One region of the Abyssisolibacter fermentans genome, then DNA from elsewhere that is predicted to be linked to it. Evidence: predicted binding sites of a transcription regulator. Region 1 holds the regulator's gene; each other region holds the start of a gene.
What was found. Region 1 encodes LexA, which represses DNA repair genes until DNA is damaged. Its sites were predicted from a motif close to CNAACANNTGTTNG; they were not measured.
Positions count from the first base shown of each region.

Region 2: AYC61_RS11640 (DNA polymerase Y family protein) is a predicted target of LexA. The motif match lies at 1,919-1,932, and genes of this name have one in related genera.
Region 3: AYC61_RS06195 (DUF6560 family protein) is a predicted target of LexA. The motif match lies at 2,099-2,112, and genes of this name have one in related genera.

Region 1 is NZ_LOHE01000036.1:23,945-27,245, forward strand. Features, by position in the region: gene AYC61_RS03475 (tyrosine recombinase XerC) at 1-772, shown strand, start outside; gene yneA (cell division suppressor protein YneA) at 954-1,265, opposite strand; gene lexA (transcriptional repressor LexA) at 1,445-2,062, shown strand; gene AYC61_RS03490 (methionine gamma-lyase family protein) at 2,108-3,301, opposite strand, start outside.
Region 2 is NZ_LOHE01000067.1:56,555-59,855, reverse strand. Features, by position in the region: gene pepT (peptidase T) at 1-17, opposite strand, end outside; gene AYC61_RS11645 (TIGR03905 family TSCPD domain-containing protein) at 817-1,080, shown strand; gene AYC61_RS11640 (DNA polymerase Y family protein) at 1,947-3,200, shown strand; gene AYC61_RS11635 (hypothetical protein) at 3,218-3,301, shown strand, end outside.
Region 3 is NZ_LOHE01000039.1:86,529-89,829, forward strand. Features, by position in the region: gene AYC61_RS06190 (class I SAM-dependent methyltransferase) at 132-1,010, opposite strand; gene AYC61_RS06195 (DUF6560 family protein) at 1,479-1,973, opposite strand; gene AYC61_RS06200 (VOC family protein) at 2,460-2,834, opposite strand.

The sequences.
Region 1 (3,301 bases):
AGACATTGATTTAATCAAAAAGGTTAAGATACAAGACCTTATTTCTTATATATCTTATACAGACAGAACTATGAATAATAAGAACGTTACAAAAGCTAGAAAAGTCGCTAGTATAAGATCTTTCTTTAAATATTTACATAATGTTGTTAATTTAATAGATCAAAACCCTGCTATTAATTTAGAAACACCTAAAAAAGAACAACGTCACCCTGTTTTTTTGACATTAGATGAGTCATTGAAGCTTCTTGACTCTATTGAAGGAAGAAATAAAGTCAGAGATTATGCGATTTTAACTTTATTTTTAAATTGTGGACTTAGATTATCAGAACTATCAAGTATAGATATTGATAAGATTAAAGAAGATACTTTATCTGTAGTTGGTAAAGGAAATAAAGAAAGAACTATATACTTGAATGAAGCATGTCTGGTCGCTATCAACAAATATATAAAAGTTCGCCCTAAGAAAGATTTAAAAGATGAAAAAGCACTATTTCTAAGTAATAGAAAAAATAGAATTAGTCCAAGAGCTATTCAACATCTTGTTAAGAAATATATATTAAATGCCGGATTAGATTCAAAAAAATATTCAACACATAAACTTAGACATACAGCTGCTACATTAATGTACAAACATGGAAATGTTGATATTAGAGCTTTGCAACAAATTTTAGGACATGCTAGTGTTGCTACTACTCAAATATATACACATTTAGATGATGATAGATTAAGAAAAGCTGTTAATAGTAATCCCCTTTCTAAGAAAATTAAATAGAAAAGTTAAAGTTTCTAAATTAGTATTCGAAAAGTTAACCATAAAAATATTATGTTAACAAAAGCAATTGATAACAAACAAATGTTCTTATAATGAATTATTTAGAAACAAAATGAATCATATTCCCTATCTTGGGTATGATTCATTTTGTTTAGGTGTATATGCTAAATAAGATGTATTATTATTCTATAGGAGGTAATTTGAGTTCTTCCCCTATTTGAATGGCTGCAGTTTTTTTGTGATTCGTTTTCTGTATTTCATATATTATTTTTCTTTTATCTATGTCATTATCGTAGTATTTAGATGCTATAGACCATAAAGTTTCCCCTTTTATTACTGTTATAGTTTTAAAGTTATCTTCAATTTTACCATAAGCAGAATCTGATTTAATGATATTACTTATTGTAAAAATTATTAATAAAAATACTATTGTTAAAAAAATTGTGAATCTTACTGGATTAGCAACAATTAATCTCTTTTTTCTGACATACATGTTAAACACACCTTTCCAACAATCATTTTACGAACATGAGTTCCTTTCTCCGTTTGATTATATTATAATAGAACAAGCGTTCTGTGTCAAGTTTATTTCGAACATTTGTTTGATATGCAATATAAATTGTGGTATAATGTATAAAAAGAGGATTATATCCTAGTAAGAGGTGTATATATATGTATGAGGATTTATCAGAAAAGCAATTAAAAATACTTAAATTTATTCAAAATGAGCTTAAAACTAAAGGCTATCCCCCATCAGTTAGAGAAATATGTAAAGCAGTACAGTTAAAGTCAACATCTACTGTACATGGACATTTATCAAGATTAGAGAAAAAAGGATACATAAAAAGAGATCCTACTAAGCCTAGAGCTATTGAGATTTTAGATAATATGACTTATATTCATACACAAAAAGAAATTATAGAAGTTCCTATTGTAGGAAAGGTAACAGCAGGACTACCTTTGCTAGCAGTTGAAAATATAGAAGATACTTTTCCATTGCCAATGGATTTTATAGGTAATGATAATACCTTTATATTAAACGTTAAAGGTGAAAGCATGATAGATGCTGGAATAATGGATGGTGACCAAGTAATAGTTAATAGTCAAAGACATGCAGTAAATGGTGAAATTGTGGTTGCTCTTATAGATGATGAAGCTACTGTGAAGAGATTTTATAAAGAAGATGATTTTATCCGATTACAACCAGAGAATAAATTAATGGATCCTATTATCGTTAAGGACGTGTATATTTTAGGAAAAGTTATTGGATTGTTTAGAAAAATAAAGTAAGCTATGATTATGTAGCTTACTTTATTTTTTAAAATATTTTAACTTCTATATATTAAGCTTATTTTTATCTATTAGCTTATTTTTTAATAAATTATTTAAACCTTTCATAATTCCTAATTTACAATGTTCATATGTTAATCCGCCTTGTAAATAAACCCAATAAGGAGTTCGCATTGGTGCATCAGCACTTAATTCAATTGACGAGCCTTGTATAAAAGCACCTGCTGCCATAATAACAGGTTCAGAATAACCCGGCATGTCCCATGGTAATGGCAATACAAATGAATCAACAGGTGAAGCAGATTGAATACCTTGACAGAATTTAACGACTTTTTCAGGATCATTAAATTCTATAGCTTGGATTATATCACTTCTTTTATCATTAACAGCTGGTAAAACATTAAATCCTAAAGAGTCAAAGACACCTGCTGATAAAATAGCACCTTTTAAAGCTTCGCTTACAACGTGTGGAGCTAAAAATAAACCTTGTAAAGTTAATCTTGATGTTCCGTAAGTTAAACCACAATCCTTTCCTATTCCAGGTGCAGTTAATCTGTTAGAAATAGCTTCGATTAAATCTTTTTTACCTACTACATATCCGCCTGCAAGGGCTAAACCTCCCCCAGGATTTTTAATTAATGATCCAGCAATTATGTCTGCACCAACATCTGTTGGTTCTATGGTTTCAACAAATTCTCCATAACAGTTATCAACCATGACTATTATATCTTTCTTTTTTTCTTTTATTGCTTTTATAGCTTCTTTCATATTATCTATCTCAACAGCTTTTCTATCACTATAGCCTGTTGATCGTTGTATTAAAATTAATTTAGTTATATCTGTAATTGCTTCAATAGTTGCATTTATATCTATTTTGTTATTCTCTATTAAATTTACTTGATTATATGTTATATTGTATTCTTTTAGAGAACCTTTCATATTACCTTTAATACCAATTACTTTTTGCATAGTATCATAAGGTAAACCGGTTATAGATAACATTTCATCATTTGGTCTTAAAATTCCACCTAATGTAAGGGATAATGCATGAGTGCCTGAAGCAATGTTAGCACGTACTAAAGCATCTTGTGCATTAAATACTTTTGCATATATTTCTTCAACTTTGTCTCTTCCCTCATCATCATAACCATATCCAGTAGTCCAATTAAAATGAGTAGCTGCTAAATTTGCATCTTGAAAAGCACTCAAAACCTTAAATTGATTGTATTCTTTTGTTGC
Region 2 (3,301 bases), on a different contig from region 1:
TTTGCTACATTTGTCATTTAATCACTCCTCATAAACTAATATGTATCTAAAATTATTCTTAAATGTATTATACTTCTTATGGAAAAAAAAGAAAAGTTTTAATATGATGTTTTAAATAATAATTAATATTTTTAGTATTTCATAACACATAGAGAATTATAAACTAAATTCTGTTATTAAACTCAAATTATTCATAGAAAATTATGAGTAGTGAATCCAAATCTTGATTTGGTGGAACTGAATAGGAGATTCATTAACAAGATAGTTTTTTGATTATAACAAGGCACAAGATATCCCCCGCCTCGTTGAAACGGTGTGTTACAATTACTACGTAATTGCCTCCGTTGTTATAAGAAGTTCATTAAATGGCGGGAATCAACTCGGTATGCTTTCGAATTCACTGAAATTTTCTAATTCAGAGCTTACATCATATTTTCGGGAGTTATATGAATAAGCAGGTTTAATTAATACTAAAGATTTATAAATGACTTTTTTGTTAATACATGTTAAAATAAAACTGTTGCAAAGTTCTCTTTTTGAAATAGTGAAAATTTAAATAATTAGAATGCGTACACGAAGCAATCTTATTACATAGACTAATAGTGAAAGAAGGTTTTTATATACATAGGAAATATGTTATAATAATAAAATCCGTGTTAATCACACTAAATTAGTATTCAATCCAGATTATTCAAATTATATAAATAATCAGGGTTTTAAGTTCTGTTCTTATAACTCAGAACTATATAGCAAATTATCGGAGTTATATGATAATTTGGTTTAAATGTTACTTACAGAAAGGAGTTTGACTTTAATATGACTTACAATTATAAAACTAGTGGAGTATGTTCACAGCAAATCACATTTACTGTAGAAAATGGAATTGTAAAAAATGTATCATTTGTAGGTGGATGCCCTGGAAATCTTCAAGCAGTTGCTAGACTAGTAGATGGAATGAAGATTGAAGATGTTATTAAAAAATTGAAAGGTATAAAATGTGGTCCTAAATCCACTTCGTGTCCAGACCAATTTGCAACAGCACTTCAAGTAGTGTTAAAAAGAGAAGCAGAAGCTGTTTAAAATCTTAAAAAATGTTGATAAGCTGTGATGAGTGTGAAGCCATTTGTCACAGCTTAGTTTATTATTAATTTAGTATATTAGTTTTAAGTCTATATCAAGAAATTGTTATAGGCTTATTTTTTTTAAGCAGGGAACCCAAATCTATGATTTGGTGTGAGGTCGCTTACTGCTAGGAACGAAGTGAGCAGGAGTTACAGTTTGAAGGATTAATATAATGACTAATAAAAAGGAAATTAATAAAATAAATAATACAAAAACAATGTAGGCAAAGATTAAGAAAGCAGGGAACCAAAATCTATGATTTGGTGTGAGGTCGCTTACTGATAGGAACGAAGTGAGTAGGAGTTACAGTTTGAAGGATTAATATAATGACTAATAAAAAGGAAATTAATAAAATAAATAATACAAAAACAATGTAGGCAAAGATTAAGAAAGCAGAGAACCCAAATCTATGATTTGGTGTGAGTCGCTTACTCCTAGGAACGAAGTGAGTAGGAGTTACAGATTGATGATTTAAGAAATAAAAAACATTAAAGATAGACAAAAAATATATTATAAAAAAATGGGTATCTGAGTCAAAGAGTTAGAAAGCAGGGAATCCAAATCTATGATTTGGTGTGAGGTCGCTTACACTAAAATTTTTACACTACTGAATCAAAATAATAAGCCATGTGCCTTAAAAGGATGGTAATAGAAAATATATGAGCATCAATATTAACGCGACGTTGGATACTTTTGTTTTTAGCAAATAAATATACATACCAAAAATATACTGTTTTAGAATAAAAAATTTTTTAAATATGCTTTTAAAAAAAGAAGTAAAGTGATATAATAAATACGAACACACGTTCGGAAGGGTGATTTTTATGAATTCTAGGACTATTATGCACATAGATGTTAACAGCGCTTTTCTTTCGTGGCAGGCTGCATACAACAAGCAAATAGGCATAAAAGAGGATATCAGAGACATACCTGCTGTTATAGGAGGAGATATTTCATCTAGAAGAGGTATAGTGCTAGCTAAATCAATTCCAGCAAAAAAAGTGGGCATAAAAACAGGAGAAAGCTTATTTGAAGCAAGATTAAAATGCAAAAATCTTAAAGTAATTCCTCCTAACTATGATTTATATGTAAGAAGTAGCAAAGCATTTAGAAAGCTTTTAAGTGAATATTCACCAAAGATAGAGGTGTTTAGTATAGATGAATGCTTTATGGATTATACGGGACTCGAAGGTTACTTTGGTGATGCTGTAAATATTGCATATAAGATGAAGGAAAGGATATATAAAGAACTTGGTTTCACAGTGAACATAGGTATATCCACAAATAAATTGTTAGCTAAAATGGCAGGTGAGCTTCATAAACCTGACAAAGTAGATACCATATACCCACATGAAGTATCTAAAAAACTTTGGCCACTTTCTGTAGGAGAGTTATTTATGGTTGGAAGAAGGACTAAAAAAAAGCTTAACAAAATAGGAATACAGACAATAGGAGATTTAGCAAATAGTGATTATGAATTTATATCAAGCGTTCTAAAATCACATGGAAGATTAATACATCAATATGCATGGGGAAGAGATGCTTCTCCAGTTAGGAGTAATGATGATATACCTTTTAAAAGTGTAGGTAATGGAAGTACAATAAGCTTTGATGTTTGTGATAGAAGAACTGCTCATCTTATTATTTTAAGTTTAATAGAAACAGCATCAAAAAGATTGAGAAAAGCAAACATGCAGACTAGCTTAATATATGTAGGTATAAAGAATGGTGATTTTGCATACAGAAGTCATCAAAGGAAAATTTATACTCCTACTAATGTTACTATAGAGATATATGAGATAGCTAAAGAAATATTTGATGAAATATGGGATGGTATACCACTAAGACAATTTACTGTAAGACTTTGTGATATAAGCAGTGCACAGTTTTCACAGTTAAGTATATTTAATAAAGAAAATCATGATAAAAATTCAGCACTTGATAATGTAGTTGATAAAATAAGAGACAAATACGGTAAAAATTCATTAAAAAGGGGTGTTTTTGTAAATAGTGAACTGAAGCATATGATAGGCGGAGTAGGATCGGATGAGTATTCAATGATGTCAAGTATATTATAAAATAAGGAAGTGGTTATATGAAGATAATAAATCAACCGGTGGATACTATTGCTATATTTGAAGCGTCTAAGAATAAGATAATACCATATAAATTTAAATAT
Region 3 (3,301 bases), on a different contig from region 1:
CCTATAGCACCCCGGTATAATGCCAAAAGAAATCAAAAGGAACCGTCCCTAGCGATTCCTTGATTGTCATTATATAGACACGAGCGTCACCCAAACCAAAACTGTCCCCATTACAATCGCTATTTGATCCCCTACGATATAAGTGTACACGACGGCTTTAATATATACACTGTATCTTTATTATCTAATACATGGTCACATATACTCGCATGACTATCAGTAAAAATTTTAGCTTCTCCTTTTGTAAGACCTCTGTCAACAAGAGTCTTCATCATTTTTTCTTTATCCTCATATGATAATCTTTTATTCCAGTCCCATGCTGTTGTTATTTCGTCATATTCCTTATTATGTTTAGCACTATCACCATAAGGATTGATAAATTTCACTCTGTCATTAAGACGAACATCTACATTCTTCAAACCTAGTTCTTGCATATATATTGGTATCTTTATACCAACTCTATAATCTCTACCGCCTTGATTCAATTCGCTTCTATATATCTTTCTATATAGGGGTATCATTCCAGTACCAATGTAATCAAAATCGCTAAAATATTGGACGGTCTTTTCAATCTCTAAATCACCTTCCATACAGATGACCATACCACCTTTTATGACTGAATGTATCATTTTATTGAGAATATTTTTTGCATTAGGAATATGTCGTAGGACTGCTTGTGAAATCGCTATATCGTACCTTTCTTCTGGTAAAAACTCATTCAAATCACACTTAACAAAATTAGCATCATACTTGAGTTCAGTAAAAATATTTCGTGCGTCATTCAATAATGTATCGCTAATATCAATTCCTGTATATGTACTACCCTCTGGTAAAATTGGTAAAAGCAATATACCCATATAACCAAAACCACAACCAAAATCAATTATCTTTACAGGTTTATCAATCTTCCATACTTTGTCTACAAGAAATTCAATGTAATCATCATTGCACCATCCACTGCGAATTGCTTTTAAAAACTCTAACTTAACATTCCAATATGAATCATTCATGTTCTATCTCCCATATCTATAGTTTGACTGTAACCAATACATAAACTTTATCTACTCAGAAAGAATTTATGTCATATAACTCTTGCATTCCGAACTAAAGTTCGTGAATGCTACTAATATTAGAAGAATTTACGAACTTTGGTTCGTGAAACCTTCCTATAGTAGAACTCCTCCTACTTCATCAAATTATCAAATGGACTTTGTATGTTTCTAAGACTATTTTTACAACGTGTGTATATAACTCCGTAGTCTTTGGACTTGAATGCCCAAAAAATTCCTGTACGTATCTAAAACAGTCCCTTCTTCCAGTAAATGTGTTACAAAAATGTTTAAGTCTTGTGTACGGCTTATCACCATGTTTAAACATTATTAATTATCATTATATAGACGCACACGTCACCCAAAAAGAACCGTCCGCAGTGGGTGAAAATTTAGAAATAATAATTCAAGTAAATTTATATCACTATATCATTTTACTATGACGTTATTCTCATTAAATCTTTGCAGAATCAACTCTTTACCTATTGCCTGTGAATCAATAGAAAAAGTTTTTTTATCTGTCTTTATTTTCAATGAATTTTGAGTCAATTTTACATGCTTTATTTCTGTATATTTAAACTCATATTCTCGACCAAAAACAGTTCTATATATAATATAATTCTTATAAACATGGACTTGCCACTTAATCGATGTATAAACTAAAAACAATCCTAAAAGTATGAAAGTTATAAAAACAACCCCTACCCATATTTCAGCTGTATCATTAGGGAAAATAAGCATTAAGACAAAAAAAACTGTGAAAAATAATGCACATATGGCTCCTATCCAGATATAAACTTTAGGAAGGCGTATTATAAAAGAATCACCTGTGATATTTTGAATAACTTCTTCATTTTCTTTTTTTGCAATTAAAAATACAAAACTTATGATTATTGCAATAAGTACATATGATAAACTTCCCACAAAATCACATCCTTTATTAAAATAGAAAATATTAATAATAACAATTATTCTTATTTACATTATTCAAAGCTTTTTAAATTCATTAATGTATTTAAAATATGTATTTCGTCTAACTCCTACATTCACGAACCAAAGTTCGTGAATACCACTAATATTAGAAGGATTTACGAATTTTGGTTCGTGAAATCTTCCTGTAGTAGAACTCCACCTACTTAATCATTTTATCCAATAACTTTGTATATTCCTAAAACTATTTTTGCAAGATATATATTATCCTTAGTCTTTGAACTTGAATGCCCTAGAAATTCCTGTATGTATCTAAGATCAGTTCTTCATTCTACTAAATGTGTTGCAAAAATATTTTTAATCCTTTGCATGACTTATCATCATGCTTGGACACTATTAATTATCATTATATAGACGCACACGTCACCCAAAAAGAACCGTCCCCAGTGGGTGTCTATAGTCCCCAGTGGGTGTCTATAGCTATATCATAAAACACCATCTAACTCCAAACTTATCCAGAAAATCGACTAGACAGGTACTATAAAAAGTTGGTGCCATCGGAATTATCGTTTGACTTCCAGTTTTCATAATCTCATAAGCTTCTTTTAGTTCATTTTCATTATCGAAAATAACAACAATTTGTAAAGCTGAATCAACAGATAGATTTTTGTTGCCACCCCAATCACTTAACATTACTCTTTGGCCATGAATGTGCATTTCTGCATGAATTACAAATTTCTTAGGTTCTTTTTCTGAATCATATAGAATTGAATCTAACTTTGTATTAAATGCTTTCTCATAAATCTCGATGGCTTCACAACAGCTTTCATTCAAATATAACTGTTGAACTATCATAGTTATCCCTCCATTATTCATAATATAGATTAAATATAATCTAAGTAATTCAATATTACCTAGAACGTATATCCTAATAATTCCATGACTTTTTCAAGATTAATAGTGGTGGCTATCCTATTTCAAGTTGATATGCATCAAATGACCAAAAAAATTAGTAAGGTCTTTCGTATAACTCTTGCATTCACGAACCAAAGTTCGTGAATGCTACTAATATTAGTAGGATTTACGAATTTTGGTTCGTGAAATCTTCCTGTAGTAGAACCTCATCTACTTAATCATTTTATCCAATAGACTTTGTATATTTCTAAGACTATTTTTTGCAACGTGTGATATAATTCCGTAGTCTTTGGACTTGAATGGCCTAGAAACTCCTGTACGTATCTAAAACAGTCCCTTCTTCCAGTAAATGTGTTACAAAAATGTCTTTAAGTCTTGTGTACGGCTTATCATCATGTTTAAACATT